One region of the Streptomyces sp. NPDC041129 genome, then DNA from elsewhere that is predicted to be linked to it. Evidence: riboswitches for the same ligand, from Rfam matches in the RefSeq annotation. Region 1 holds a riboswitch; each other region holds the start of a gene.
What was found. A riboswitch is a leader RNA that binds a small molecule or an ion and turns the genes downstream of it on or off. The one in region 1 is predicted to bind cyclic di-AMP.

Region 1 (7,471 bases):
AGCACCTCAACCCGCAGCTCCCGCGCATGCTGCACACCATCGGCTTCGACCGGGTCTACGAGCGGGCCGAAGGCGCCCACTTCTTCGACACGGAGGGCACGGACTACCTGGACATGCTCGCCGGGTTCGGCGTGATGGGCCTCGGCCGCCACCACCCGGTCGTCCGCAAGGCGCTGCACGAGGTCCTGGACCTCGGCCTCGCCGACCTCACCCGCTTCGACTGCCAGCCGCTGCCGGGCCTGCTCGCGGAGCGGCTGCTCGCCCACAGCCCGCACCTGGACCGGGTGTTCTTCGGCAACAGCGGCACGGAGGCGGTGGAGACCGCCCTGAAGTTCGCCCGGTACGCCACCGGCAGGCCCCGCGTCCTGTACTGCGACCACGCCTTCCACGGCCTGACCACCGGCTCCCTGTCGGTCAACGGCGAGGACGGCTTCCGTGACGGCTTCGCCCCGCTGCTGCCCGACACCGCCGTACCCCTCGGCGACCTCGACGCCCTCGCCAGGGAGCTGAGGAAGGGCGACGTGGCCGCCCTGATCGTCGAGCCCATCCAGGGCAAGGGCGTGCACGAGGCACCGCCCGGCTATCTGCGCGCCGCCCAGGAACTGCTGCACCGGCACAAGGCGCTGCTGATCGCCGACGAGGTGCAGACCGGCCTCGGCCGCACCGGCGACTTCTACGCCTACCAGCACGAGGAAGGCGTGGAGCCGGACCTGGTGTGCGTGGCCAAGGCACTGTCCGGCGGCTACGTGCCGGTCGGCGCCACCCTGGGCAAGGAGTGGATCTTCAAGAAGGTCTACTCGTCCATGGACCGCGTCCTGGTCCACTCGGCCAGCTTCGGCTCCAACGCCCAGGCCATGGCCGCCGGGCTCGCCGTGCTGTCGGTCATGGAGAACGAGCAGATCGTCGCCGGGGTGCGGGCCACCGGTGAGCTGCTGAAGTCGCGGCTCACCGCGCTGATCGACCGGTACGAGCTGCTCGCGGACGTGCGCGGCCGGGGCCTGATGATCGGCATCGAGTTCGGGCGGCCCTCCTCGCTGAAGCTGCGCGGCCGCTGGACCATGCTGCAGGCCGCCCGCAAGGGCCTGTTCGCGCAGATGGTCGTCGTCCCGCTGCTGCAGCGCCACCACATCCTCACGCAGGTCTCCGGCGACCATCTGGAGGTGATCAAGCTCATCCCGCCGCTGATCATCGACGAGGCCGACGTGGACCGGTTCGTCGACGCCTTCACCGCCGTCATGGACGACGCCCACCACGGCGGCGGACTGATGTGGGACTTCGGGAAGACGCTGATCAAGCAGGCGGTGGTCAACCGCTAGAGCCGCCCGCAAGCCGTTTTGCCTCTGAGACAAGAAATTTGCCGCAGAGGCAACTCTGCGGCCTCAATGGAGGCATGAACGCCTCAGAGGACTCGCCACCGGCGGGCGAGGGCGACGACCTGCCCGCCGTGGCGCCGCAGCTCCGCGCCCTGCGCCGGCGCGCCGGCCTCACCCTGGAGGCCGCGGCCCGCACCGCCGGGCTCTCGCCCGCCCACCTCTCCCGGCTGGAGACCGGCGGGCGCCAGCCCTCGCTGCCGATGCTGCTCGCGCTCGCCCGTACCTACGGTACGACCGTCTCCGGACTGCTGGGCGAGCGGGTCGCCGACCGGGACGCCATCGTGCGCGCCGCCGACATGGAGCCCACCCGCGCGGGCGGCTGGACCTACTTCCAGGCCGGCGCGTCCGGGCGGGGCATGCAGGCGCTGCGCGTCCGGGTGCCTTACGGCGCGCAGGGCGACATCGTGCGCGTCCACCCCGGCGAGGAGTGGCTGCACGTCCTGAAGGGGCGCCTGAGGCTGCGCCTCGGTGACACCGCGCACCTGCTCGCCCCCGGAGACAGCGCGCACTTCGACTCCCTCACCCCGCACCGCCTGGCCGCCGAGGACCAGGGCGGTGTGGAGCTGCTGTTCGTCCACACCCTGCTGCAGAGCCCCACGGCCGCGCTGTGCCTGGGCTCCCTTACCGGAGAGCTGCCATGAGCGACTTCGAGGAGAAGTTCCCCCGCTCCCTGTGGATCCGGCTGATCATCTACATCGCCGTGGGCCACCTGTTCGCCGCGTTCCTCTACCTGCTCTTCGCGGTGGGCGCCAAGAGCTGACGGACGTCAGTCGAGCAGGCGCTCCCGCAGCCGCTCACGGGTCCGCGAGGTGAGTCCGAGGCCCTGCTCGAAGTAGGCGTCGAGTCCGCCCCACGTCGCCTCGATGCTCCCGAACGCCGCCTGCAGGTACTCCGCGCGCGCGTCGAAGAGCGGGCTGAGCAGCTCCATCACCTCGGGGGTGTACGCGGAGTCGGGGCTGCCGTTGCGGCGCACCTTGTAGCGGCGGTGCTTGGCGTTGGACTCCAGGTAGTCGGCGACGACCGCGTCGCGCTCCACGCCCACGGCGAGCAGGGTCACCGCTATGGAGATGCCCGCCCGGTCCTTGCCCGCGGCGCAGTGCATCAGCGCGGGGACGCTGTCCTCGGCCAGCGCGTGCAGCACCCGGGAGTGCTCGGCGGTGCGCTCGGTGACGATCGTCCGGTACGAGGCGACCATCCGGGCGGCGGCCTTGCCGTCCGCGAGGATGCCGCGCAGCTGGTCGAGGTCGCCGTCACGGACCATCTTCCAGAACTCGGCACCGTCCGCCGGGTCGCTCAGCGGCAGGTTCACGTTCCGCACCCCCGGCAGGGCGACGTCCGGGCCCTCCAGCTTCTGGTCGGCCGCGTTGCGGAAGTCGAACACCGTGTGCAGGCCCAGGGAGCCGAGGAAGGCCGCGTCCTCCTCCGTCGCGTGCGCGAGGTGGCCGCTGCGGAACAGCACGCCCGGGCGCACCCGCCGGCCGTCCTCGGTCGGCAGTCCGCCCACGTCGCGGAAATTGCGCACTCCGGCCAGCTCGGGCTCGGTCGACGGGACCTGCTGCGTCACGGGGGCTCCTCCCGGTCGGAACCCGTCGGCTCGGCTCGCCGGCGGGGGCTGCGTCGACGATACGACATCGATTACCTCGGGCAATGAGTTGTCCACAGGCGTTGCCACCGGAGCGCACCGGCCCCGATGATGTGCGCACCTGCGCGGATCTGTTGACACCTGTGAGGTCTCGATGGTGGACATCGCCGAGAACGGACGCACCTGGCTCCTGTCGGGGCCCACCAGCAGCTATGCCCTGCACCTGACCGAGGCGCACGAACTGCTCCACCTCCACTGGGGGCCCCGCATCGCGCTCGCCGACGCCGAGGCCCTGGCCCTGAGCCCGCTGCCCGCCTACCGGCCCTTCGAGTCCCCCCTCGACGGCCGCGAGGAGTACCCCGTCGAGGGCGGCCCCCGCTTCGTCCGCCCCGCCCTCAGCGTGCGCACCGACGAGCGGCGCGGCACCGAATGGCGCTTCGTGTCGTACGAGTGCGACAGGGACGGGACGGGAGACGGCGCCGACGGCGCGGAGCTGCGGCTGCGCTTCGAGGACGACGGACTGGCGATCACGCTGTACTACCGGATGCGCGGCGACGTCGTGGAGCGCCGGGTCACCCTGGAGAACGGCGGGCGCACGCGCGTGGAGCTGCTGCGCGCCGACGCCGCCACCTGGACCCTGCCCGAACGGGACGGCTGGCGACTGTCCCAGCTGCACGGCCGCTGGGCCGCTGAGTCCCTGCTCACGCGCGCGCCGCTCACCCACGGCGAGAAGGTCATCGGCAGCCGCCGCGGCCACACCGGCCACCAGCACCTGCCCTGGGTCGCCCTCGACGCCGACGCCACCGAGGAACGCGGCGAGGTCTACGGCTGCGCTCTGGGCTGGTCCGGCTCCTGGCGGATCGCCGTCGCCCAGCTCCCGGACGCGCGCGTGCAGATCACCGGCGGGGCCGGCCACGACGACTCGGGCCTGCTGCTCCTGGGGCCGGGGGAGTCGTACACCACCCCCGTGTTCGCGGGCCTGTGGAGCGACGGCGGCTTCGGCGGGGCCAGCCGGACCTGGCACGCCTATCAGCGCGCGCATGTGATCCCGGACGCCGAGCGGGACCGGCCGGTGCTGTTCAACTCCTGGGAGGCGACCTTCTTCGACATCTCCGAGGAGCAGCAGGCGGCGCTCGCCCGGCGGGCGGCCGGCCTCGGCGTCGAGCTGTTCGTGGTCGACGACGGCTGGTTCGGGGCCCGCACCAGCGACCGGGCCGGACTCGGCGACTGGACGCCCAACCCCGACCGGTTCCCGCACGGCCTCAAGCCCCTGGCGGACCAGGTGCACGACCTCGGCATGCGGTTCGGCATCTGGGTCGAGCCCGAGATGGTCAACCCGGACAGCGACCTGTACCGCGCCCACCCCGACTGGGTGCAGTACCAGCCCGGCCGCAGGCGGACGGAACTGCGCAACCAGCTCGTCCTCAACCTCGCCCGGGAGGACGTCCAGGAGTATCTGTGGGAGCGGCTGGACACCCTGCTGTCCGGCGCTCCGATCGACTATGTGAAGTGGGACTTCAACCGCTGCTTCACCGACGCCGGATGGCCGGGCGAGCCGTATCCGCAGCGCCTGTGGGTGGACCACGTCCGCGCGCTGTACGCCCTGCTGGACCGGCTGCGCGCCGCCCACCCCCGGGTCGCCTTCGAGTCCTGCTCGGGCGGCGGAGGCCGGATCGACCTCGGTGCGCTGAGCCGCACCGACCAGGTGTGGACCTCCGACAACACCGACCCGCTCGACCGGCTCGCCATCCAGCACGGCTTCAGCCAGATACATCCCGCGCGCGTGATGGCCGCCTGGGTCACCGACAGCCCGAACACCCAGCTCAACGGCAGGGCAACCTCCTTGCGCTTCCGGTTCGTGAGCGCCATGGCGGGCGTCCTCGGGGTCGGCGGCGACCTCACCGAGTGGACCGACGAGGAACTGGCCGAGGCCCGGGGCTGGGTGGCCCTCTACAAGGAGATCAGGCCGCTCGTCCAGCGGGGCGACCTGTACCGGCTGCGGCCCCCGGTGGGCGGCCTGAGCGCCGTCCAGTACGTACTCGGGGGCGAGGCGGTGGTCCTGGCCTGCCTCCAGGCGCAGAACTACGGAGAGCCGGTGCCGCGCCTACGGCTGCGCGGGCTCGACCCGACGGCATCGTATGAATGCCTCAAAACGGGCGAAGTGCATCGGGGTGCCGTCCTGCTGCACCACGGACTGCCGACCGGGCTGCGTGGCGACCTGGACGCGGTGGTTATCCGCCTGCGCCGCATCTGATGCTTCTGTCCCAATTGCCGCCTTCATTCCAACTCGGCCCGGAGTAAAGGCACCTGGGGGAGTGGTGCGTGAGGAGCGTCATAGCCGTGACCGTCCGCTGTTCGTCATGTCCACCTAATTCCCCAAGAGGGGCGGGAATTTGAATCGACGGCGCGGGTGGGAATTCACGCACGGTGACCACGAATTTCCCATTTGGATCTTCTGGCACCTGAACGCCGGGAATCGGGCGCTTGTTTCCGTGCGTCCCGCTCGCTTACGTTCGCCAGCAATCCGGACGGAACGCCGAATCCTGCCGCCGCCCGGAGTCCCACACACATGACCCGTGCCCGGCAGGAGCGGGGGACCCACCAGGTACGACGGCCTGTCCCGGTCTCCGCGACAGGCTCGGGGTGCAGCCGCGCACCGCGCGGCCGGGCAGCTCCAGCCCGAACCCGACAGCTCACCTCGCAGGCGCCGGAGAGGAATGCGTCATGCCCGCGAAGGGTAAGCACCGCCGTCCCAAGGCTCAGCGTTTCACCCGTTCCATCGCCGTCGCCGGAACCGGCGGCGCCGCACTGGCCCTGCCCCTGCTGGGCGCCACCGGGGCGCACGCCGCCACCGCGCAGCCCGTCTCCGCAAAGGCCGTGCAGTCCGTGGAGAAGACGGCGGCCGGCAAGACCGCCGCGCAGAAGGCCTCCGGCGTCCGCAGCTACACGGTGAAGTCCGGCGACTGCCTCGCGAAGATCGCCGGTGAGCAGCGCGTGAGCGGTGGCTGGCACCGGCTCTACGCGGACAACCGGCAGGCCGTCGGCGAGAATCCGGCGCTGATCCACCCGGGTCTGAAGCTGTCGCTCGGCAAGAAGGCCGCCGCCCCGACCCGCACCGAGTCCCCCGCCCCCTCGCGGGCCTCACGGTCTTCGGACGCCCGGGCGGCGGCCCCGGCGAAGGCCGCCCCGGCCGCCCCTGCCACGCAGGCGGTGTCCCGCGCCACCCAGGCGGCCGAGGCCGCCCCCGCCACCCAGGCCGCCCCCGTGACCGGCTACACCCTCCCGGTCGCCGCACCCACCGTCGGCACCGCCTACCACGTGGCGGGCAGCATGTGGTCCAGCGGCTACCACACGGGCGTCGACTTCGTCGTCCCCACCGGCACCTCCCTGAAGGCCATCGGCGCCGGCACCGTCGTCTCCGCCGGCTGGGGCGGCGCGTACGGCAACCAGGTCGTCATCAAGCTGAACGACGGCTACTACGCCCAGTACGCCCACCTCTCCCAGCTCTCGGTGTCGGCCGGTCAGACGGTGACCGCCGGCCAGCAGGTCGGCCTGTCCGGCGCGACCGGCAACGTGACCGGCCCGCACCTGCACTTCGAGATCCGCACCACGCCGAACTACGGCTCTGACGTGGACCCGGTCGCCTACCTCCGCTCGCACGGCGTCGCCCTCTGAGTCACCCGCGCCGAGGGACGCGCTGCGCGCAACCACCTGCCTGACACGCCTCCGAAGGCCGGGCCCCCGATCCCCGGGTCCGGCCTTCGGTGTGTCCGGACGGTTCCCTTGCCGGCCTTATTCCTGGATTGGCAAACTCTTTAAGGGTGTCTCATCTCACCGCTCGTCAACCCCTGCCTACGGTCGCGTAAGTCACATCCGAAGGTGAATCATGGTCCGACGTGGCAGACGATTCGAAGAGTGACAACACATCAGTGATCGGGTCGTACGTAGCGGTGGGGGACAGCTTCACCGAGGGCGTCGGCGACCCCGGGCCCGACGGGGCGTTCGTGGGCTGGGCCGACCGCTTCGCGGTCCTGCTCGCCGACCGGCGGCCCGAGGGCGACTTCACGTACACCAACCTCGCGGTCCGCGGGAAGCTGCTCGACCAGATCGTCGAGCACCAGCTCCCGAAGGCCGTCGAACTGGCCCCGGACCTCGTCTCCTTCTGTGCGGGCGGCAACGACATCATCCGGCCCGGCACCGACCCCGACGAGGTGGCCGAGCGCTTCGAGCGCGCGATCGCCCCCCTCGCGGCGGCCGCGGGCACGGTGATGGTGACGACCGGCTTCGACACCCGGGGTGTGCCGGTGCTCAAGCATCTGCGCGGCAAGATCGCCACCTACAACGGGCACGTCCGCGCCATCGCCGACCGGTACGGCTGTCCCGTGCTCGACCTGTGGTCCCTGAGGTCCGTCCAGGACCGCAGGGCCTGGGACAACGACCGTCTGCACCTCTCGCCCGAGGGGCACACGCGCGTGGCGCTGCGCGCCGGTCAGGCCCTCGGCCTGGAGATCCCGGC
Region 2 (7,471 bases), on a different contig from region 1:
CGGCCCGGTAGGCGGCGGCCAGCTCCGGGTCGGTCCCCAGCCGCTCGGTCATCTCCTTCATGACGCCGTCGGCCTCCAGCGTGCCGATCGCCGAGTTGGCGCGCGGGCACGTCAGGTAGTACGTCGTCGGGAAGGGCGTGCCGTCGGGCAGCCGGGGCGCCGTCTCCACGACGTCCGGCTGGCCGCAGGGGCAGCGGTGCGCGATGGCCCGCAGGCCCCGCGGCGGGCGGCCCAGCTGCTGCTTGAAGGCCTCGACGTCCGCGTCGGTGGGCTCGGTGCGCGGAGTGGGCGGCGGAGGCGTTTCCATGACTGCTTTCAGGGTGGCTTTCTGTCGGAGGCCGGCCCGCGGGCCGGTTACTGGTGGCGGCCGGTGGCCGGCCGGGGTCCGGTCACTGGTCGGAGGCGTCGGCCTTGTCGACCCCGTCCCAGACGTTCGCGTACCAGGGCCGGTGGGCGGCCCCGAGGTCGGCGCGGGACTGCCTGGCCTCGCCCGGGTCGACGACGACGTAGCCCGTCTCCCCGGGCATCACGTAGTGCAGCCGGCGCCGGATCTGCTGCTCGGCGTAGGCGTCGTCCTGCCAGCGCGCCTTGAGGTCACGCAGTTCTTCTACGCGCTGCCGGGCCTGCCCCCGCTCCCGCTGGAGGTCGGAGATCTCGGCACGCTGGGAGACGTACTGCCGCATCGGGTAGGCGAGGGCGACGATCAGCGAGCACAGCACCAGTGCCAGCAGGGCCGCGCGGCCGGTGAGCCGGGAGCGGCGGGCCTGCCGTTTGGTCTGGGAGCGGTAGACCCTGGCCGCGGTCTGCTCGCCGAGGGCGCGCAGCCTGGTGGCGGTGGAGAAACGGTCCCGGTCCTTGACGGCCATCTGGCTCTCCGCCTCCCCTTCCACGTGCGTACGTCCCCGCACACGGTACGGGACCGGGTACGGGGACGTACGTACGACTGGCTGATACCCGGGCCGTCCCGTTCGGATCGGCCCGGCGGAGGTCAGCCCTTGGAGACCTCGGTGTGGCCGCGGAAGCGCGGGAACGCGCTGCGGCCGGCGTACACCGCGGCGTCGTCGAGGATCTCCTCGATGCGCAGGAGCTGGTTGTACTTGGCGACGCGCTCGGAGCGGGCCGGGGCACCGGTCTTGATCTGGCCGCAGTTGGTGGCGACGGCCAGGTCGGCGATGGTGACGTCCTCGGTCTCACCGGAGCGGTGGGACATCATGCACTTGAAGCCGTTGCGCTGGGCCAGCTCGACGGCGTCCAGGGTCTCGGTGAGCGAGCCGATCTGGTTCACCTTGACCAGCAGGGCGTTGGCGGCGCCCTCGTCGATGCCGCGGGCGAGGCGCTCGGGGTTGGTGACGAACAGGTCGTCACCGACGAGCTGGACCTTGTCGCCGAGCTTGTCGGTGATGATCTTCCAGCCGGCCCAGTCGTCCTCGAACAGCGGGTCCTCGATGGAGACGAGCGGGTAGGCCGCGACGAGCTCCTCGTAGTACTCCGTCATCTCGGCGGCGGAGCGCTCCTTGCCCTCGAAGAGGTACTTGCCGTCCTTGTAGAACTCGGAGGCGGCGACGTCGAGCGCGAGGGCGATCTGCTCGCCGGGCGCGTAGCCGGCTTCCTTGACGGCCTCGAGGATGAGGTCGAGGGCCTCGCGGTTGGAGCCGAGGTTCGGGGCGAAGCCGCCCTCGTCGCCGAGGCCGGTGGACAGGCCCTTGCTCTTCAGGACCTTCTTCAGCGTGTGGTAGACCTCGGTGCCCCAGCGCAGGGCCTCGGAGAAGGACTCCGCGCCGATCGGGGCGATCATGAACTCCTGGATGTCCACGTTGGAGTCGGCGTGCGAGCCGCCGTTCAGGATGTTCATCATCGGCACCGGCAGCAGGTGCGCGTTCGGGCCGCCCAGGTAGCGGAACAGCGGGAGGTCGCTGGCCTCGGAGGCGGCGTGCGCGACGGCGAGGGAGACGCCGAGGATGGCGTTGGCGCCGAGGGAGCCCTTGTTGTCGGTGGCGTCCAGGTCGAACATCGCCTGGTCGATCAGGCGCTGCTCGGTGGCGTCGTAGCCGACCAGCTCCGGGCCGATCTGCTCGATGACGGCGAGGACGGCCTTCTCGACGCCCTTGCCCTGGTAGCGGTTGGGGTCGCCGTCGCGGAGCTCGATGGCCTCGAAGGCACCGGTGGAGGCACCGGACGGAACGGCGGCACGACCCGTGCTGCCGTCGTCGAGGCCGACCTCGACCTCGACCGTGGGGTTGCCTCGGGAGTCCAGGATTTCCCGGGCTACGACGACGTCGATGGACGGCACGAGCATCTCCTTCTTGGATGTGACGCTGGAAGTGCGGGGCGGGGTGCCTTACGGCTCTGCCTTGCGACTAGAGCCTAACCGTCCAAGGGGCGTCGGCCACCGACCGACCGTCCCGTGGACAGGGAGACGGTACCCATTGTTCCTGCCCGGAACAAAGGGGTCCGGGTGAGGTCCCGCGAACGAAGAGGGGAAGGGCCGGGGAAAACACAGCCCCGCCCCGGTGCGTACGGGGGAAAACGCACCGGGGCGGGGAGCCCGTGGGGGACGGGGGGAATGACCCTCACGCGGCCTTCAGCCTGGGGGACGGCCTTGTGAGGGCACTGTGGTTCCGGTCGGAGCCAGGTGTCACTTCAGGTGCAGCTGCTGGCCCGGGTAGATGAGGTCGGCGTCCTCGACGATGTCCTTGTTCAGCTTGAACAGCTTCTGCCAGCCGCCGTCGACCTTGTGCTTCTCGGCGATGGTGCCGAGGGTGTCGCCCTTGACCACCTTGTACTCGCCGTCGCCCTTCTTGACCTTCTTGCCGGTCGGGGTGGTGACGGTCTTCTTCGCGCTCGCGGCCGGGCGCTCGCTGGAGCGGGAGGCGGCCTGCTGGTCGGTGGAGCGGCTGGCGGTGCTACCCGAGGAGGTGCTCTTGGAGGAGCCGCTCGGGGCGGAGCCGTTGTTGGGGGTGCTGGACAGGCCCTTGCCGCACACCGGCCAGGCGCCCTTGCCCTGGGCGGCGAGGACCTTCTCGGCGACGGCTATCTGCTGGGCCTTGGAGGCCTGGTCGGCCTGCCCGGCGTACTGCGTACCGCCGTAGGCGGCCCAGGTGGAGGCGGAGAACTGCAGACCGCCGTAGTAGCCGTTGCCGGTGTTGATGGACCAGTTGCCACCGGACTCGCACTGGGCGACCGCGTCCCACTCGGAGGTGGTGGCGGCGGAGGCGTTGCCGGCCGCCATCAGCGGGGCGGCGACGGCGGCGCCGGTGACACCGGCCAGCGCGATGGCACGGGTGGCCTTGGACGGACGACGGTGCTTGCCCTTGCTGGAGAACAGCATGGATGGATCCCCTCACCGACGCCTGCGAGGTGAGCTGTCGGGTTCGGGCCGGTTGAGTTGCCCGGCCGCGGGCCCGCTTTCGCGGGCCGCGGCTCCACCCCTAGCCGGTTCCAGCGCGACCGCTGGTTCCGGCACTTACCTTGGGTCCCCCGCTCCTGCCTACGGCGCATTACGCGACGACTGTTCCCGGGCGGCCGCTGGCAGGATTCGGCGTTGCGACAGCCGGGGCTCGTGGTGACGAGCGGTCATGACCGTAGACACGCGATCGAGGGAATTTCAAAGACGATCAGGGCTTCTGAGACTCATCCCACACTTTCCCCGAAACGGACATCGACGACCAATACGGGCGTCAACTACCGCTGCTTTTGGCCCGTTTCGCTACCGACTTCCAGGGTCTGACCGGCGGAGATGTGGTTCGGGTCGGCGCCGATGGCCTTCTTGTTCAGGGAGTAGAGCTCGTGCCATCCACCGTCCACGTCAAGGGAGTCGGCGATGGAGGCCAGGGTGTCGCCCTCATGCACGGTGTAGGCGTCCGCCCCGCGGGAGGCGTGCTTGCCCGACGAGGCGGCGCTCTGACCGTTTGTCACGCTTTCGTCCGCACTACCCCCGCGGTGACGTCCGCCACTGCTGAGCGCTCCGGTGTCGACGAGGCTCCAAGAACCGCCGGTCTGCCATGAATTGTCCGAGTCCTCCACAGCGGGTTCCGCGGTCGCGGACTCGCTCCCCTGCGACGTCTCGGCGCTCGGCGATGCGGATTTGTCGGACTTGGGGGCATCCGTGCTCTTGCCCGACCCCTTGGAACCGGCACCCTTGTCCGCACCCGAGGGCGACTTGTCCGCCGAGCCCGAGGAGGAGTCGGGCGACGAGGAGGAATCCGGCAGACCGGACGAGTCGGAATCATCGGTGGAACCGGACGAGTCCGTGGAGCCGGAGGAGTCGCCCGACTCGTCCTGGTCCGCGTCGGACTTCCCGGAGCCCCCGACACCCGTGTCGACGTCCAGGGATCCGGAGTTGGAGGTCAGACCGGAGAGCAGGGCACAGGTGGTCCAGGGCGTGGTGCCCTGGTCGGCGAGGATCTTCTCGGCGACGGCGATCTGCTGCGAGCGGCTGGCCTGGTCGGCGGTGGCGGCGTACTTGGTGCCGCTGTAGGCGTCCCAGTCGTCCTGTGAGATCTGCAGCCCGCCGTAGTACCCGTTGCCCGTGTCGGCGCTCCAGGAGCCGCCGCTCTCGCATTCGGCGACCTTGTCCCAGGTGGTGCCGTCGGCCGCGTTGGCGCTCGCGGCGCCGAGGAGCGGGATGGCGATGGCGGAGCCGGTCACTCCGGCCGCGACGAGAAGAGCCGGAGCCTGACGGGGGCGACGGTGACGACCGTTCCCGGAGAGCATGCGGAAGCCTTTCGTGCGACAGCGGGACCGGCGCGGCGCGTAATGCTCGGGCCGCGCTGATGGGTGAACGTATAGGCATACGATCACTTGTCACAAGTTCATGCCGCACAGATCACGTGAAGATCACAAAGTTGAACGCCCTTCACGTTCAGGGTTGTACGGCCTGTTCCGCGGCCGGGGTGAACTCCACGGGCAGGGTGCGCAGCCCGCGCATGATGAGCCCGCCGCGCCAGCGCAGATCGGCCGGATCGGCCGCGAGCCGCAGGTCGGGGAGGCGGGTGAGGAGCGTGGCGAGCGCGGTCCGGCCCTCCAGCCGGGCGAGCGGGGCGCCGAGGCAGTAGTGGATGCCGTGGCCGTAGCCGAGGTGCTGGTTGTCCTCGCGGGCGAGGTCGAGGACATCCGGGTCGGCGAACCGCTCCGGGTCCCGGTCGGCCGCGGCGAGGACGACGAGCACCGGGTCGCCGGCCGCGATGTCCTGCCCGCCGAGGGTGAGCGGCTGGGTGGCGAACCGCCAGGTGGCCAGCTCGACCGGGCCGTCGTAGCGCAGCAGTTCCTCGACACCGGTCTCGAGCAGGCCCTGTTCGCCGCGGGCGAGGGAGTCCTGCAGCCGGTGGCGCTGCTCGGGGTGGGTGAGCAGGGCGTAGGTGCCGTTGCCGATGAGGTTGACGGTCGTCTCGAAGCCGGCGAACAGAAGGATGAAGGCCATCGCGGCGGCCTCGTTCTCGGTGAGGTGCTCACCGTGGTCGGAGGCGCGGATGAGGCCGGAGATCAGGTCCTCGCCCGGGGTGGGCTCGGCCGGCAGTGCCGCACGCTTGCGGTGGATCAGCTCGGCGAGGTAGCCGCGCATCTTCTTCACCGACCGGGCGACCCCGCCGCGCGGTCCTCCGCCGTGCCTGATCATCATCCCGGCCCAGTCACGGAAGTCGTCCTGGTCCTCGCGCGGGACGCCGAGCAGGTCGCAGATGGCGTAGATGGGCAGTGGGAAGGCGAACTCGTGGATGAGGTCGGCGGAGCCCGTCCTCGCGAAGCCGTCGATGAGGTCGTCGGTCAGCTCCTGCACCCGGGAGGCGAACTCGGCGACCCGGCGGGGCGTGAACGCCTTGCTGACCAGTCTGCGCAGCCTGGTGTGGTCCGGCGGATCGATGTTCAGCAGGTGCGTCATCAGCTCGGCCTTGCGCTCGCCCGGGATACCGGTCTTGCCCTTGGCGTGCGCGGGCTCGTCGTGGTGCGCGGGGTTCTTGCTCAGCCGCTGGTCGGCGAGGGCCTGCCGGGCGTCGGCGTACCGGGTGACCAGCCAGGCCTCGACCCCGCTCGGCAGCCGCGTCCGGCGCACGGGCTCGTGCTCGCGCAGCCAGGCGTAGGCGGGGTAGGGATCGGCGGCGAACTCCCAGGTGAACAGTTCCGGGGCGGTGCGGGGCGGGGCGGGCTGGTCGGTCACTCCTCGACGGTATCGGTCGCGGACGCCGGCTCCGCCCCGGCCGCCGCGTGACCGCCGGCGGCGGCCCGCCGCATCCGGTGGCCGGCTCAGTCGCGCAGCGCGCGGGCGAAGGCCCACGCGGCGCCGGCGTCACCGCGCTCGGCCGTCTCCCGTGGATATCCCGACGCGCCTGCTCCACCGGTCGTGAGCCCCGGGGTGCCCGGACGGCCCCCGGCCGTCCGTGCCTGCCCCGGGGCCACGGCACCGACCTGAGGCGCCGTCACCGCGCTCGGCTGAGGGGTCAGCTCTCGGCGGCGCGTATCGCGTCCCGGTACACCCGCGCCGCCGCCCGCAGTGCCGCCTCCGGGTCCACGCCGTCGGCCTCCGCGCGGACCGCCAGGGCCAGCAGTTCGTAGCCGATGCCCTCGCCCTCGGGCAGCGGCACCTCCAGTCCCGCCGTGCGGGTGCGGGAGGCGAGCTTGGCGGCGAGGGCGAGGCCGGGCTGGCCGAGAGGGACGCCCTCGGTGACCGAGGTGCGCCGCTTCTCCTCGGCCTTGGTGCGCAGCCAGTGCTCCTTGACGTCCTCGGGGGTCTCGGCCGTCTCGTCGCCGAAGACGTGCGGGTGGCGGTGGATCAGCTTGGCGACGATGCCGCCGGCCACGTCGTCGACGGAGAACGGGGCCTCCGGGTCCTCCTCGGCGATGCGGGAGTGGAAGACGACCTGGAGCAGGACGTCGCCCAGCTCCTCGCGCAGCTCCTCCCGGTCGCCGGCCTCGATCGCCTCGACCAGTTCGTACGCCTCCTCGATCCCGTACTTCGCCAGGCCCAGGTGGGTCTGCCGGGACGACCAGGGGCACTCGGCGCGGATGCGGTCCATGACCTGGACGAGGTCGAGGAGGCGGGCGCCCGGCAGGTCGTAGGAGGCGGGCAGCAGTTCCAGCTCGGGCATCCGGAGCCGCCCGGAACCGGCGAGGCGGGCGAGGCCGTCGGTGAGGGCGGGCTCCCCCTCCCCCGTGGCCACGACCACCACCGTCCGCCCGCCCGCGCAGGCGTCGACCAGCTCCTGCGCGGTGGGCGACGCCTCCGCCACGGATATCCCGGCCTCCCGCAGGTAGGGGAGCTGCGGATGGGCGCCGTCCGCGCACAGCACGGCGTCGGCGGCGCGCAGCGCCTGCCAGGCGGGCCAGGACAGCAGGCCGGGCGCGACACGGTGGCTGGTGGTGAGCAGGACGATGCGGCCGGGAGCGGCTTCGGGGCTGGTTGCGTTCACGATCCGAACGTAACCCACGGCGAAGAGGGACGGGATCGGTTGTCCACAGGGCGGGGACAACGTGTGATCGT
Region 3 (7,471 bases), on a different contig from region 1:
CCTGATCAGGGAGGGGAGCCGGGCGGTGCACGTGCTCAACGCCCCGTCCCCCGCGGCGACCGCTTCGCTGCCGATCGGCCGGGAGATCGGACGCCGGGTGCTGGACATGCTCGGTGCGCTGTGACCCCCGTGCGCTGTGACGTCGCCCTCCCCTCCGGGCGCCGTCCCGGGAAATCGCGCCACCGCCGTAAAATCGGTGTCACTGTGTCTGACTCGCTGAACCTCCCCGAAGCCCCCCGGCCCGCGACCGCCGCCGCGCCGCGGCCCTCGCACGTCCCCGGTGTGTCCGTGCGGCACAGCCGGGCCAAGGGGGAGCCGCGGTTCCCCGACGGGCCCAGGGCGGACCCGGCAGGATCGCACTTCGAGCGGCGGATCCGGAGCTTCCAGCCCCGGCGGAGCCGGGTCACGGCGGGGCAGGCCGACGCGCTGCAGCGGCTGTGGCCGAAGTGGGGTCTGGACATCGACGGGCAGCGGGTCATCGACCTCGGCGAGCTGTTCGGTGACGGCGGCCCCGTCGTGCTGGAGATCGGGTTCGGGATGGGTGAGGCCACCGCGCGCATGGCGGCCGGGGACCCCGGCACCAACATCCTCGCGGTCGACGTGCACACCCCGGGCCAGGGCAACCTGCTCAACCTCGCCGACCAGAGCGGGCTGTCCAACGTCCGGGTGGCCAACGGCGACGCCATCATCCTGCTCCGGGAGATGCTCGCGCCCGACTCGCTCGACGGGCTGCGCGTGTACTTCCCCGACCCCTGGCCCAAGAAGCGGCACCACAAGCGGCGGCTGATCCAGCCCGAGTTCCTGACGCTGGCCGCGAGCCGGCTGCGGCCGGGTGCGGTCCTGCACTGCGCGACCGACTGGGAGCCGTACGCCGAGCAGATGCTCGAGGTGCTCACCGCCCACCCGGACTTCGAGAACACCCGGACCGACGGCGGTTTCGCGCCGCGTCCGCAGTTCCGGCCGCTGACCCGTTTCGAGGGACAGGGGCTGGAAAAGGGACACGTGGTGAACGATCTGCTCTTCCGCCGCGTACCGCACCGGGATCGCTAGGTCCTGTCCTTCCGACCAGCACCAGCCCGTTCCCCCGGTCACCGTTAGGGTCGATGCCGTGGCCATCAGTCCCCCGTACCCGAGCTACTCACCCGGCCCCGGAAGCGGAACGCACCCGCACTGGTGGCAGCGCCGGTGGGTGCGCTACGGGGCGCTGATCACGCTGCTGGCGCTGTCCGGCCTGGTCATCCTGGCCCTGGTGCGCCGGCAGACCGGCACCACGGGGTTCCTGGTCGGTCTCGGGCTCGCCGTGCTGCCCGTGCCCTGGCTCCTAGCCGCCTTCCGCTGGCTGGACCGGGTCGAACCCGGCCCCTGGCGGAACCTGGTCTTCGCGTTCGCCTGGGGCGCCTGCGCGGCGGCGCTGATAGCCATCGTCGCCAACAGTTTCGCGACGAAGTGGATAGCCACCTCGACCGCCGATCCCGCCGGTGCCGACACCCTGGGCGCCACCGTGATAGCTCCCGTCGTCGAGGAGTCCGCGAAGGCCGCGGCCGTGCTGCTGGTCTACCTCTTCCGCAGACGGGACTTCACCGGGATCGTCGACGGCGTGGTGATAGCCGGGGTCACCGCCACCGGCTTCGCGTTCACCGAGAACATCCTCTACCTGGGCACGGCCTTCGGGACCGACCAGCTCAGCGGCGGCCACGGCATCGCCTCCGTCACCGCCGCGACCTTCTTCGTGCGCGTCGTGATGTCCCCGTTCGCGCACCCCCTGTTCACCGTGTTCACCGGCATCGGCTTCGGTGTCGCCGCGCTCTCCACCGAACGGCAGCCCGCCCGGCGCGTGCTGGTCCCGCTCGGCGGACTGCTGCTGGCGATGAGCATGCACGCCCTGTGGAACGGCTCCGCGACCTTCGGCCAGTTCGGGTTCCTCGCCGTCTACGCCGCCTTCATGGTGCCCGCGTTCGGGCTGCTGACCTGGCTGGCGGTCTGGACCCGGCAGCGGGAACTGCGGACCGTGCGGGAGGAGCTGCCGGCGTATGTCCACGCCGGGTGGCTCGGGCCGGCCGAGCCGTTCGTCCTGGGGTCGATGCGGGCGCGCCGCGCCGCCCGGGATCACGCCCGCCGCCACCTCGGCGGGCGGCCCGCCGGGCGGGCGGTCGCGCAGTACGAGGCGTACGCCACCTCCCTGGCCTTCCTGCGCCACCGGGGGCGGCGGGGACGGGCCGGCGCCGACTCCGCCGCGCGGGAGCAGGAGCTGCTCGCCGAGCTGTGGCGGCGCCGGGAGGTGGCCCGGCCGGCGCTGGAGCACGCGGCCAGGACCGTGGCCCCGATGCCGGCGGCCTCGGCGTACTGGGCGCGGTACGGGTATCCGGCGGTGCCCGCCGGCCGCCCGGCGGCGTACGGGCACCCGACGGCCTACGGGCACCCGCCGGGCTACGGGCACCCGGCGGTGCCGTACGGATATCCGGCGGTGCCGTACGGGAACCCGCCCGTGCCGCCGGCCCGGTACCCGGGGTACAACCCGTACCAGTCCTGACCGGGCATCCGCCCCCGGCCGGGGGTCAGGCGGAGGCCTCGTTCAGGCGGTCCAGTTCCTCCTGGGTGAGCCGCAGCTCCGCCACGCCCAGCAGCGCCGGGAGCTGTTCCACCGTGCGGGCCGAGGCGATGGGGGCCGTGACCGTCGGCCGGGCGGCCAGCCAGGCGAGGGCGACCGTGGCGACGGGGGCGTCGTGCGCGCCGGCGATCTCGTCCAGGGCCGTGAGCACCCGCCGGCCGCGGTCGGAGTCCAGGTGCTTGGCGGCCGAGCCGGCGCGGGCGCTGTCGACCGTCGCGCCGGGGCGGTACTTGCCGGTGAGGAAGCCGGAGGCGAGGGCGAAGTACGGGACCGCCGCGAGGCCCTCACCGGCGGCCAGGTCCTGCAGCGGACCCTCGTAGGTGTCGCGGGAGACCAGGTTGTAGTGGGGCTGGAGAGCGACGTACCGGGCCAGTCCCTCGCGGTCGGAGAAGTCGAGGGAGGCCCGCAGCCGCTCGGGGCTGATGTTGGAGGCGGCGATCTGCCGGACCTTGCCCGCCTTCACCAGTTCGTCCAGGGCGCCGATGATCTCCTCCACCGGCACCTCGGGCTTGTCGAAGTGCGTGTAGTAGAGGTCGATGTAGTCGGTGTCCAGGCGGCGCAGGGAGGCGTCGGCGGCGGCCTTGATGTTGGCCGCGGTGAGCCCCTGGTACTCCGGGTGCTGGCTCACCTTGGTCGCGACGACGACGTCGGAGCGGTTGCCGCGGGCCTTGAGCCACTTGCCGATGATGGTCTCCGACTCACCGCCCTTGTTGCCCTCGATCCACGCCGAGTAGGAGTCGGCGGTGTCGACGAAGTTGCCGCCGGCGGCCGTGTAGGCGTCGAGGACGGCGAAGGAGGTCTTCTCGTCGGCGGTCCAGCCGAAGACGTTGCCGCCGAGGGCGAGCGGGAAGACCTCGAGGTCGGAGGATCCGAGTTTGCGCAGAGAAGCAGTCATGCCCTGTTACAACGATCACCCCGGTACCGCCCATTCCGGGATCTCGCGAACGGTGTGTGAACACGACCGGCCGCCCTGACACCGGGGTGGCGTCGGGGCGGCCGGGGAAGCGGTCCGAGGTGCCGGGCCGGTCAGGAGGCTCGGGGCCGGCTCAGGGGTTGAGGCCCTTGCCGTGCAGCCACGCCATCGGGTCGATGCCGGTGGCCGCACCGCCGGGGTGGACCTCCAGGTGCAGGTGCGGGCCGGTGACGTTGCCGGTGGCGCCGACGCGGCCGATGACGTCGCCGGTGCTGACCTTCTGGCCGACGGAGACGCTGATCGAGGACTGGTGGCAGAACCAGAGCTCGGTGCCGTCGTCGAGGGTGAGGATGGTGCGGTAGCCGTAGGAGCCGGCCCAGCCCGCCTCGGTGATGGTGCCGCTGTGGACGGCCTTGATCAGCGTGCCGGTGGGCGCGGCGAAGTCGAGGCCGGTGTGGTAGCCGGAGGACCACATCGAGCCGGCCTGACCGAAGGTCGAGGTGATCGTGTACGAGGACGTGGGCAGCGTGTACTGCTTGGCCAGCTCGGCCAGCCGCTCCTCCTCGGCCTTCTTCTTGGCGGCGGCCTCGGCCTCCTCCTTGGCCTCGGCGGCCTTGGCGGCGGCTTCCTTCTTCGCCTTGGCGGCCGCGTCGGCGGCCTGCTTCTCGGCGGCGGCCGCCGCTGCCGCTGCGGCCTTGGAGTCGGCCTTGCTCTGCTGCTGCTCGGCCTGGGCCATGATCCGGTTGCGCAGGGTCTCGCCCGCGTCGGAGCCGTCCTGGTCGCTGTCGGCGGCGGCGGTGGTGCCGACCGTGCTGAGCGAGGCCGTGGTGGCCTCGGACGCCTCTGAGTGGTCGTCGTCGAACAGGGAGCCGACGGAGGGCAGATCGGGCATCGAGATGGACACCGGCGGCTTTCCGGTGTGGGCGCTGGCCATGCCGCCCGCTCCGACGGCCGCTATGACGCCGACGCCGAGGACGGTGGAGCTGCGGGCGAGTCCGCCGCCGCGCTGCTTGGCGACGCGGTGCCGGCCGCGTACGGGGCGGATGGACTCCTCGGTGGGGTTCCACTCCTCCCAGGGGCCCTCTTCGGCGCGGTAGCCGCCGTAGCCGAATGTTTCGGTGTCACGCTGGCTGGGCACGAATGGGGCTTCGGGGGCAGGCCGGTTGGACGCCACGCGGGCGTACTCCTTTCCTTCCTCCGCCTACCGGGTTAGCTGACGGGTTCGGAGCAGGAAGGTCTCCTACGCGCGTATACGTGCCGGGAACCGGATCGGTTCACGGTGGCATCCGCGTGATTCACCCCAAGGTGGTGGTTCCCCGGTTCCCTTGCGGGATTCGGCGCGTGCGCACGGAGCCGCCTCTTGTGACGGCTGGGACGACCGCGCTGCGTTATCGAACGTTAATAGACCCACCTGTGAGATTCCAAGCCGTTCGGCTTGATCATTAATGTTCCCCAGGGTGGACGTACGCCGCACGACCGTGAAAAACGGGCGAGTTGACCTGCTTTCAGGAGTCAGCGGGTTTTTGATGGTGACTCAGCGGGCAAGCGGAGGGCTGCCATCCGATCACTGTTGGTCACATCGGCCGGGTCGGCGCACGGCCAGCAGCGCCATGTCGTCCGCCATGCCGCCCCCGGAGTGCCGCCTGACGTCGGCGGCGAGCCGGGTGAGCAGGGTGCGCGGATCGGGGAAGCGGCGCCCGGCGAGCCGGCGCGCCGGGTCGTAGAACCGGCCGTGGGTGTCACGGGCCTCGGTGAGGCCGTCGGTGTGGAGCAGCAGGGTGGCGCCGTCCGGGAAACGGGTCTCGGCCGCGCGGTCGGGCCACCGGCCGAGCTCGGCCATGCCGAGCGGCAACGCGGGCTCGTCCGCGGTCAGGGCACGCAGGGTGCCGTCGGCGTGCAGCAGCAGGGGCGGCGGATGACCGCGGTTGACGATCCGCACCACCCCCTCGCCGTGCGGCAGTTCGGCGAGCACGACGGTGGTGAAGCCCTCCAGCGCGTCGACCCCGTCGCGCCGGGTGCCCTCGCGGGCCAGCGCGCGCTCCAGCCGCCCGGCCACCGCCTCCAGCGTGGCCTCCTGCTCGGCGGCCTCCCGGAACGCCCCGATCACCACGGCGACGGCGGCGACCGCGCCCATGCCCTTGCCGCGCACGTCCCCGACGACCAGCCGTACGCCGTGCGGGCCGTCCTGCACCGCGTACAGGTCACCGCCGATGAACGCGCCCTCCTGCGCCGCCTCGTACCGGGCCGCGATGTCGAGGCCGGCGATGCGCGGGGCGGGCTCGGGCAGCACGGCCCGCTGGGCGGCCTCGGCGATCTCCCGGACGGAGGCGAGCCGCCGGTCGCCGAGGCGTACGACGCGGTTGATGGCGACGGCCAGCAGGGCGACCGTGGCCACGGTGACGACCTGGGTGACGGTGTTGACGTCCAGCCCCGGTCCGAAGTGGGCGTGCACCACATAGGTGGCGGCCAGGGCGGCCAGCCCGGTGAGGAGCGTGGTGCGCAGCGAGGTCAGGGGCGCGGCGACCAGCGGTGCGGCCGTGAAGAAGGGCACGGCGGTGAAGTCGCGCGGGGTGAGCAGGTCGTACAGGAGCCCGCCGGCGATGAGCAGGAGGGCGAGGAGGCTGGGCAGGGCGTGTGCGACGGGGCGGCGGCACCGCTCCGGAGGCACGGGCGCGGGGCCGGTACCGAGGCCCGGATCCGGGACGGGTCCGCCGGGGAGCCGGCCGCCCGCCCTGGCGTACGGGCTCTCCTCCACCTCACCAGGGCGCACTGCTGGTCTCCCGTGTCCTCGACGTACGACCAGCGTGGCGGGGGCGCGGGAGGCGGGCGACTGCTGTGGCCCGAGCGGATGACCTGCTGTGACGTACGCCACTCGACTCGCGAGGCGGCCTTCCCCGGGTCCGGCGGGAGTCCAGTGGGAAACACTCAGGGCCGGAATCCATGAACTGGATTCCGGCCCTGAGTCTTCAGTAGCGGGGACAGGATTTGAACCTGCGACCTCTGGGTTATGAGCCCAGCGAGCTACCGAGCTGCTCCACCCCGCGTCGTTGTGTCTCAAGCATACGCCATGCGCGGGGGTGCTCCGCACACACGTTTCCGCGCGGCGCCGGTCAGGGCAGCAGGTGGGCGTTCGGCGCCTTGGCCGGGCCCTCGTACTCGGGGAGCAGGACGACGTCCACGCCGGCGGCCGCCAGCACCCCGGTGCCGTCGGCCCCGGGTACGAAGGTGTCCGGCTCCCGCCAGGCCGTGACGACCCGGCGCACGCCCGCGCGCAGGATCAGCTCGGCACAGGGTGCGGGGCGGGAGGCGCGGCGGGAGCAGGGCTCCAGGCTGCTGTAGACGGTGGCGCCGGGCAGCCGGGGGTCGGCCGGGTCGAGCTTCGCCAGGGCCGCCTCCTCGGCGTGCACCACGGGGTCGCCGCCCTCGCGCGAGTGGCCCCGGGCCAGCTCGCTGCCGTCGGCGGCCACCACCACCGCGCCGACGCTGAACGCCGTGCGGGAGGGCGGGCACAGGGCGGCCAGCTCACAGGCGGTGGCCAGCCAGCGCCGGTCGGCGGCGGCCGGCGCCGAGCCGGTGCCGGGGGCGGTGGGTTCGTAGCGCATGAGGACGACGTCCTCGATCCGGCGGTACTCGGTGAGCCGGAGCCGGCCGCCCTGGTACTCCCCCGGGCCGAACAGGCGCGGAGCGGCCGGGTCGCCGACGAACAGCGGAGCGAGGACGAGCTGGAGCTCGTCGGCGAGGCCCTGCTGGAGGAGCTGGGTGTGGATGGTTCCGCCGCCCTCGACCATCAGGCGCCGCACCCCGCGCACGTCGTGCAGGTGCTCCAGCAGGGCGCGCCAGTCGAGCTCGGGGCCGAGGGGGACCACGTCGGCGGTCCCGCCGAGGGCGCGGGCGGCCCGTTCGGCGCCCCGGTCGGTGGTGTACACGAGCTTCTCGCCGCCGGTGTGCCA
Region 4 (7,471 bases), on a different contig from region 1:
TCGCCGAGGAGGGCCCCACGCCCGAGGAGATGGAGCGCGCGCAGGCCCAGTTGGAGCGCGAGTGGCTGGACCGGCTCGGCACGGTCGCCGGCCGCGCCGACGAACTGTGCCGGTTCGCCGTCCTGTTCGGCGATCCGCAGCTCGCCCTGACGGCCGTCGAGCGCGTTCTCGAGGTGACCCCCGAGCAGGTCCAGGAGGTCGCCAAGGCCCGCCTGCGCCCGGACAACCGCGCGGTCCTCGTGTACGAGCCCAAGTCCCCGGAGGCCGTCGAGGACGCCGACGTCCCCGAGGACCCGGAGGCCGAAGCGACCGTGGAGGGCCGATACGACAACGAGGAGACGGCCAAGTGAGCGAGCTCGCCCCGATGGACTTCCACCCCCAGCCGCAGCCGGGCGAGGCCAGGCCCTGGGCATTCCCGGCCCCCGAGCGCGGCACGCTGGACAACGGCCTGACCGTGCTGCGCTGCCACCGCCCCGGCCAGCAGGTCGTCGCCGTCGAGGTGCTGCTCGACGCGCCCCTGGACGCCGAGCCGTCCGGCCTCGACGGCGTCGCCACGATCATGGCGCGGGCCTTCTCCGAGGGCACCGACAAGCACTCGGCCGAGGACTACGCCGCCGAGCTGGAGCGGGCCGGCGCCACGCTCGACGCGCACGCCGACCACCCCGGCGTCCGGCTCAGCCTCGAGGTGCCGGCCTCCCGCCTGGCCAAGGGCCTCGGCCTGCTCGCCGACGCACTGCGCGCCCCCGCCTTCGCGGAGAGCGAGGTCGAGCGGCTGGTGCGCAACCGGCTGGACGAGATCCCGCACGAGCTGGCGAACCCCTCCCGCCGCGCCGCCAAGGAGCTCTCCAGGGAGCTGTTCCCGGCCGCCGCGCGCATGTCGCGCCCGCGGCAGGGCACCGAGGAGACGGTCGAGAAGATCGACGCGGGCGCGGTCCGCGCCTTCTACGACCGTCATGTCCGACCCGCGACGGCGACCGCGGTCGTGGTCGGCGACCTCACCGGCATCGATCTGGACGCGCTGCTCGCCGACACCCTGGGCGCCTGGTCCGGCACCCCCGCCGAGCCGCGCCCGGTGCCGCCGGTGACCGCCGACGACACCGGCCGTGTCGTCATCGTCGACCGGCCCGGCGCCGTCCAGACGCAGCTCCTCATCGGCCGGATCGGCCCCGACCGGCACGACCGGGTGTGGCCCGCCCAGGTGCTCGGCACCTACTGCCTCGGCGGCACCCTCACCTCCCGCCTGGACCGCGTGCTGCGCGAGGAGAAGGGCTACACCTACGGCGTGCGCGCCTTCGGTCAGGTCCTGCGGTCCGCCCCGGACGGCACCGGCGCCGCGATGCTCGCCATCAGCGGTTCCGTGGACACCCCCAACACCGGACCGGCGCTCGACGACCTGTGGAAGGTGCTGCGCACCCTCGCGGCGGAGGGCCTCACCGACGCCGAGCGGGACGTCGCCGTGCAGAACCTGGTCGGGGTGGCGCCGCTGAAGTACGAGACCGCGGCGGCCGTCGCGAGCACCCTGGCCGACCAGGTCGAGCAGCACCTGCCCGACGACTTCCAGGCGACGCTGTATCAGCAGCTCGCGGCCACCGGCACCGTGGAGGCCACCGCGGCGGTCGTCAGCGCCTTCCCCGTGGACGGCCTGGTGACGGTCCTCGTCGGTGACGCGGCGCAGATCAAGGAGCCCGTGAAGGCGCTCGGCATCGGCGAAGTCACCGTCGTCACCGCCGAGTAGCGGCCGTACGGCGTCACGCGCGCGTGGGGACCTCGCGGCCGACGGGCCGTCAGGTCCCCATTGCGTGCGCGGTCCTTCCCGAAACGGGGGAGCCGCCCTTGTTCGAATGTCCGAATTGAGGCGGAGGTTGCCTGTCTGCCCTGTGGGATGCGCTACAAAAGACCGGATCCGTTTGGGTGCCGAAGACCGGGCCGCTTAGCGTCGTCCGGGCTGTCCGTCAGGCAGTGCGCCGCGCCCGCGGCACCGGACAGTCATCGCCGAGTCCCCGTACGGCGCGAGCCAGGGGAGCCGGGGACCCATCGCAGTCCCTGGGGTGAATCGGACGCCCGCGCGCGAGCGAGGGGGTCCGTAGGAGACCTTCCTGCTCCGAACCCGTCAGCTAACCCGGTAGGCGAGAGGGAAGGAAAGGACCAGCCACTTCATGGCGTTCATGTGCGCCTCCGGGAAGCACCGCAAGCCCGGCCGCGTCAAGCGCACCACCGCTCAGGCGGCGGGTGTAGCGGCCCTCACCACCACGGGTGTCATCGGCACCCTCGCGGCCTCCCCGGCGCTCGCCGCGGAAAGGCCAGTCGAGCAGACCGGTCTCACGCCGGTGATCAGCGTGAGCGACGAGGTCGCCGAGCAGATCGACGAGCAGGCCGCCGCCCAGACCCAGGCCGCCGAGCGCCAGGCGGCCGAGGAGGCCGCCGCAAAGGCGGCCGCCGCCGAGGCGAAGAGGGAACGCGAGGCCGCGGCGCGCGCCGCCCGTGAGGCCGAGCGCAAGCGCCTGAACGCCTTCGTCGCCCCGATCGTGCACTCGTACGTCTCCACGGCCTACCAGGCCAGCAGCTCCCTGTGGTCCTCCGGCTCGCACACGGGCATCGACTTCCACGCCGCCAGCGGCACCTCCGTGCACGCGGTCGGCGCCGGCACCGTCGTCTCCACCGGCTGGGGCGGGGCGTACGGCAACCAGATCGTGATCCGGATGGCCGACGGCATGTACACCCAGTACGGCCACCTGTCGTCCATCGGCGTCACGGTGGGCCAGAAGGTGATTCCGGGCCAGCAGATCGGCCTCTCCGGCGCGACCGGCAACGTCACCGGCCCGCACCTCCACTTCGAGGCCCGCACGAGCCCCGAGTACGGCTCGGACGTCGACCCCATCGCCTACCTCCGCAAGCACGGCGTGAACGTCTGACCCCTCCCGCGCGGACAACCGAAAGCCCCGGCTCACCGAGCCGGGGCTTTCGCCGTTTTCGAGGGCGTCCGTCAAGCCGTCCGGCCAAAAAGTATGCATGGATTCCGGCTCGCCGTCGGAAATTCCGCTCCCTTGGAATAGAGTCACGGATCAACACGTCCATCGTCGGCGTTTCACGGGGATTAAGGCGGAGGTCGGTCATGCGTATTCCGGCGCACTCGGTGTGCACGGCGATCCGGGACGACATCGTCGCAGGTGTCCATGAGCGCGGCGGCCGGCTCACCGAGGAAGTCCTGGCCCGCCGCTACGGCGTCTCGCGTGTCCCCGTCCGTGAGGCCCTGCGCACCCTGGAGGCGGAGGGCTTCGTGGTGACCCGGCGGCACGCGGGCGCGTGCGTGGCCGAGCCGACCGATCAGGAGGCCGCCGACCTGCTGGAGATGCGCATGCTCCTGGAGCCGCTCGGCGCCTCCCGGGCCGCCCAGCGGCGCACCGAGGCCCATCTGAAGGTGCTGCGCGGCCTCGTCAGGCTGGGCCAGGAGCGGGCCAGGAGGGGCAACAGCGAGGATCTGCGCGCGCTGGGGGGCTGGTTCCACGAGACGCTCGCCCAGGCATCCGGCAGCCCCTCGCTGACATCGATGCTGACCCAGCTCCGGCACAAGATCGCCTGGATGTACGCGGTGGCGGCCCCACCGAGCCCGGTGGACTCCTGGGCCGAGCACGGCGCGATCGTGGACGCGGTGGCCCGCGGCGACGGCGAACGCGCGCGTGCGCTCACGGCTCTGCACACCGAGCGCGCGACGGTCGCGCACCGGTTGCGCTTTTCCGGCGGCGAGGGCCGCCCGGACCGTGTGAGGACTTCGCAACATCCTGTAAACATGTCGGGCCCGCGGCATTAACACGAGGGCCGTATACAAAGAGGGGGGAATTCTGGGGCGGCGTATTTCCGCTGCCCGAATTTCCCGTGCGGCTTTCCCGTGCGACCCATTCGGCCGGTGAAACGGCGGAGCCGTGCCGCCCGGAAAGGGGTGGCACGGCTCCGGTGTTTCTCGTGAGCTCGCGCTCAGACCGTCTCGGGCAGTTCCTCGAGGCCCTCGGCGACCAGCTTGGCCAGACGGTCCAGGGCGATGTCCGCGCCCTCGGCGTCGGAGGCGAGGACGATCTCCTCGCCGCCCTGGGCGCCCAGACCCAGAACGGCCAGCATGGAGGCCGCGTTGACGGGGTTGCCCCCGGCCTTGGCGATCGTCACCGGGACGCCTGTGGCCGTGGCGGCTCGGACGAAGATGGAGGCGGGGCGGGCGTGGAGGCCCTCGGCCCAGCCGACGTTGACGCGGCGCTCAGCCATGTGTTGCTGCCCTTCGGTGTTCAGGGTTGTCTAGACCAGTTTCCCATATCGCGAAGCGTGCCCCGAGCGGTCCTGTGTCCCGCTGCGGTGTGCCGCCGGACCGCGGCCTCGATCCGGCTTGTCGTCCTCCACAGACTGCCTCGCGACGTCGCCGTACGCGAGCCGTACCCTGGGGCGCATGCAGAGCCCGGCGGACCGGCAGGACCGGCACGAGTACCCCGCTCACTGGGAGGCGGACGTGGTGCTGCGCGACGGGGGTACCGCGCGCATCAGGCCCATCACCGTTGATGACGCCGACCGCCTGGTCAGCTTCTACGAGCAGGTCTCGGACGAGTCGAAGTACTACCGCTTCTTCGCGCCGTACCCACGTCTGTCCGCCAAGGACGTCCACCGCTTCACTCACCACGACTTCGTGGACCGGGTGGGACTCGCAGCCACGATCGGCGGCGAGTTCATCGCCACCGTACGCTACGACCGCATCGGCGCCGACGGCATGCCCGCGTCCGTGCCCGCCGACGAGGCCGAGGTGGCCTTTTTGGTCCAGGACGCCCACCAGGGCCGCGGCGTCGCGTCCGCCCTGCTGGAGCACGTCGCGGCCGTCGCCCGCGAGCGGGGCATCCGGCGCTTCGCCGCCGAGGTGCTGCCCGCCAACACCAAGATGATCAAGGTGTTCACGGACGCCGGATACACCCAGAAGCGCAGCTTCGAGGACGGCGTCGTACGGCTGGAGTTCGACCTCGAGCCCACCGACCGCTCGGTCGCCGTACAGCGCGCGCGGGAGCAGCGCGCCGAGGCCCGCTCGGTACGCCGGCTGCTGGCGCCCGGCTCCGTCGCCGTCGTCGGCGTCGGCCGCACGCCCGGCGGAGTCGGCCGCGGCGTCCTCGGCAACATCCGGGAGGCCGGCTACCGGGGCGGGCTGCACGCCGTGAACAAGGCCTTCGCCGAGGACCTCGAGGAGGTCGACGGGGTGCCCGCGCACCGCTCGGTGCGGGACATCGAGGGCCCCGTCGACCTCGCCGTCGTGGCCGTCCCGGCCGAGCACGTGCCCGCGGTCGTCGCCGAGTGCGGCGAGCACGGGGTGCAGGGACTCGTGGTGCTGTCCGCCGGATACGCCGAGAGCGGGCCCGAGGGACGCGAGCGGCAGCGGGCCCTGGTGCGGCAGGCGCGCGCGTACGGCATGCGGATCATCGGACCCAACGCCTTCGGGATCATCAACACCGCGCCCGGCGTCCGGCTGAACGCCTCGCTGGCCCCGGAGATGCCCCGGGCCGGCCGCATCGGCCTGTTCGCCCAGTCCGGTGCCATCGGCATCGCCCTGCTGTCCCGGCTGCACCGGCGCGGCGGAGGGGTCACGGGCGTCACGGGTGTGTCCACCTTCGTGTCGTCCGGCAACCGGGCCGACGTCTCGGGCAACGATGTCCTCCAGTACTGGTACGACGACCCCGACACCGACGTCGCCCTGATGTACCTGGAGTCCATCGGCAACCCCCGCAAGTTCAACCGCCTCGCCCGGCGCACGGCGGCGGCCAAGCCGCTGGTCGTGGTGCAGGGGGCCGGATCCGCGCCACAGGGACACGCGGTACGGGCGACGCGGCTGCCGCCCGCGACCGTGTCGGCGCTGCTCCGGCAGGCCGGCGTCATCCGGGTCGACACGATCACCGAGCTGGTCGACGCGGGCCTGCTGCTGGCCCGGCAGCCGCTGCCCGCCGGGCCCCGGGTGGCGATCCTCGGAAACTCCGAGTCGCTGGGCCTGCTGACGTACGACCGCTGTCTCGCGGAGGGACTGCGGCCCTCACCCCCGCTGGACCTGACCACCGCCGCGACCGCGGAGGACTTCCACCGCGCGCTGTCGAGGGCACTGGCGGACGGCACCTGCGACGCGGTCGTCGTCACGGCGATCCCGGCGATCGGGGAGGGCTCGCCCGGCGACGCCGAACTGGCCGAGGCGCTGCGGTCGGCGGCCTCCGGGGTGTCCGGCAAACCCGTGCTCGTGGTGCACGTGGAACTCGGCGGGCTCGCGGAGGCTTTGTCGGCCGCGGCGAGCACGGCCCCGCAGGCTCCGGGCGCCGCGCACGCCGCACCCCGGCCCGCGCAGGCACCCGGCGCCCCGGAGGGCACCGGACCCTCCCGCCCCGGGCGGCGACCGCCGGCCGCGGTGCCCGACGTGCCGGGCGCTCCCGCGGAGGACGGGACCCGTCTCATCCCCGCCTACCCCGCCGCCGAGCGAGCCGTCCGCGCCCTCGCCGAGGCCGTGAAGTACGGACAGTGGCGGCGCGAGGCCGCCGATCCCGGCAAGGTCCCGGAGTACGACGACATCGACGAGAAGGGCGCCGCCGAACTGATCGGCGTCCTGCTCGAACGCGGGCAGGGGCTCACCCTCGGGGAGGCGGAGACCTGCGAACTGCTCGGCAGGTACGGCATCCCGGTCCGCCGCTCGCTGCCCGCGCCCACCCCCGACGCCGCCGCCGAGGCCGCCCGCACCCTCGGCTTCCCGGTGGCCCTCAAGGCCACCGCCCCGCACCTGCGGCACCGCGCCGACCTCGGCGGCGTACGCCTCGACCTCGCGAACGAGGAGCAACTGCGCCGCTCGTACACCGAGTTGACCGAGCTGTTCGGAAAGCCCGACGAGCTGCGGCCGGTCGTGCAGGGCATGGCGCCCAGGGGCGTCGACACGGTCGTGCGCGCGGTGATCGACCCGGCGGCCGGCGCCGTGCTGTCCTTCGGGCTCGCCGGGGCCCCCTCGCAACTGCTCGGCGACATGGCGCACCGGCTGGTCCCGGTGACCGACCGGGACGCGACCTCGCTGGTGCGGTCCATTCGCACGGCGCCGCTGCTGTTCGGCTGGCGCGGCTCCACGCCCGCGGACACCCCCGCGCTGGGGCGGCTGCTGCTGCGCGTGTCCCGGCTGGTGGACGACCATCCCGAGGTGGTGGCCGTCACCCTGGAGCCGGTCGTCGTCGCCCAGCGGGGCGTGAGCGTCCTCGGCGCCACCGTGCGCCTCGCGCCGCCGCCCGCCCGTGACGACCTCGGCCCGCGCACCATGCCGGCGTACTGAGCGGGGGGAGCGGCCGGGCCGCCCGCCGGGGCCCTTCGTACGGCCCTGCCGCGCGCGGCGGGGCGGGCCACCGCGGCCGACGGCGACTGGCCCGGACCGCCCTCGCCCACGGATTAGGATGGACGCCATGGCCAAGACCAGTACGACGACCCAGGGGCTCCG

Region 2: it holds a riboswitch for cyclic di-AMP, as region 1 does, so the genes downstream of both, ACZ6B1_RS16010 (transglycosylase family protein) here and ACZ6B1_RS01725 (M23 family metallopeptidase) in region 1, are expected to answer to the same signal.
Region 3: it holds a riboswitch for cyclic di-AMP, as region 1 does, so the genes downstream of both, ACZ6B1_RS32300 (M23 family metallopeptidase) here and ACZ6B1_RS01725 (M23 family metallopeptidase) in region 1, are expected to answer to the same signal.
Region 4: it holds a riboswitch for cyclic di-AMP, as region 1 does, so the genes downstream of both, ACZ6B1_RS31765 (M23 family metallopeptidase) here and ACZ6B1_RS01725 (M23 family metallopeptidase) in region 1, are expected to answer to the same signal.

Annotation. Positions count from the first base shown of each region.
Region 1 is NZ_JBVIYV010000001.1:395,370-402,840, forward strand. It holds gene ACZ6B1_RS01700 (aspartate aminotransferase family protein) at 1-1,316, shown strand, start outside; gene ACZ6B1_RS01705 (helix-turn-helix domain-containing protein) at 1,391-2,014, shown strand; gene ACZ6B1_RS01710 (DUF6126 family protein) at 2,011-2,133, shown strand; gene ACZ6B1_RS01715 (tyrosine-protein phosphatase) at 2,140-2,937, opposite strand; gene ACZ6B1_RS01720 (alpha-galactosidase) at 3,110-5,209, shown strand; cyclic di-AMP (ydaO/yuaA leader) riboswitch at 5,517-5,675, shown strand; gene ACZ6B1_RS01725 (M23 family metallopeptidase) at 5,680-6,630, shown strand; gene ACZ6B1_RS01730 (SGNH/GDSL hydrolase family protein) at 6,885-7,471, shown strand, end outside.
Region 2 is NZ_JBVIYV010000004.1:84,699-92,169, forward strand. It holds gene ACZ6B1_RS15995 (DUF501 domain-containing protein) at 1-307, opposite strand, end outside; gene ACZ6B1_RS16000 (FtsB family cell division protein) at 390-866, opposite strand; gene eno (phosphopyruvate hydratase) at 989-2,296, opposite strand; gene ACZ6B1_RS16010 (transglycosylase family protein) at 2,636-3,328, opposite strand; cyclic di-AMP (ydaO/yuaA leader) riboswitch at 3,333-3,505, opposite strand; gene ACZ6B1_RS16015 (transglycosylase family protein) at 3,682-4,713, opposite strand; gene ACZ6B1_RS16020 (cytochrome P450 family protein) at 4,862-6,151, opposite strand; gene ACZ6B1_RS16025 (nucleoside triphosphate pyrophosphohydrolase) at 6,432-7,400, opposite strand.
Region 3 is NZ_JBVIYV010000014.1:14,782-22,252, forward strand. It holds gene lhgO (L-2-hydroxyglutarate oxidase) at 1-124, shown strand, start outside; gene trmB (tRNA (guanosine(46)-N7)-methyltransferase TrmB) at 205-1,050, shown strand; gene ACZ6B1_RS32290 (PrsW family glutamic-type intramembrane protease) at 1,109-2,530, shown strand; gene ACZ6B1_RS32295 (aldo/keto reductase) at 2,556-3,503, opposite strand; gene ACZ6B1_RS32300 (M23 family metallopeptidase) at 3,655-4,695, opposite strand; cyclic di-AMP (ydaO/yuaA leader) riboswitch at 4,705-4,871, opposite strand; gene ACZ6B1_RS32305 (PP2C family protein-serine/threonine phosphatase) at 5,086-6,291, opposite strand; tRNA gene ACZ6B1_RS32310 (tRNA-Met) at 6,492-6,565, opposite strand; gene ACZ6B1_RS32315 (dihydrofolate reductase family protein) at 6,632-7,471, opposite strand, start outside.
Region 4 is NZ_JBVIYV010000013.1:81,907-89,377, reverse strand. It holds gene ACZ6B1_RS31775 (M16 family metallopeptidase) at 1-350, shown strand, start outside; gene ACZ6B1_RS31770 (M16 family metallopeptidase) at 347-1,735, shown strand; cyclic di-AMP (ydaO/yuaA leader) riboswitch at 1,981-2,144, shown strand; gene ACZ6B1_RS31765 (M23 family metallopeptidase) at 2,157-2,912, shown strand; gene ACZ6B1_RS31760 (GntR family transcriptional regulator) at 3,113-3,808, shown strand; gene ACZ6B1_RS31755 (HPr family phosphocarrier protein) at 3,973-4,254, opposite strand; gene ACZ6B1_RS31750 (bifunctional acetate--CoA ligase family protein/GNAT family N-acetyltransferase) at 4,433-7,309, shown strand; gene ACZ6B1_RS31745 (DUF5998 family protein) at 7,428-7,471, shown strand, end outside.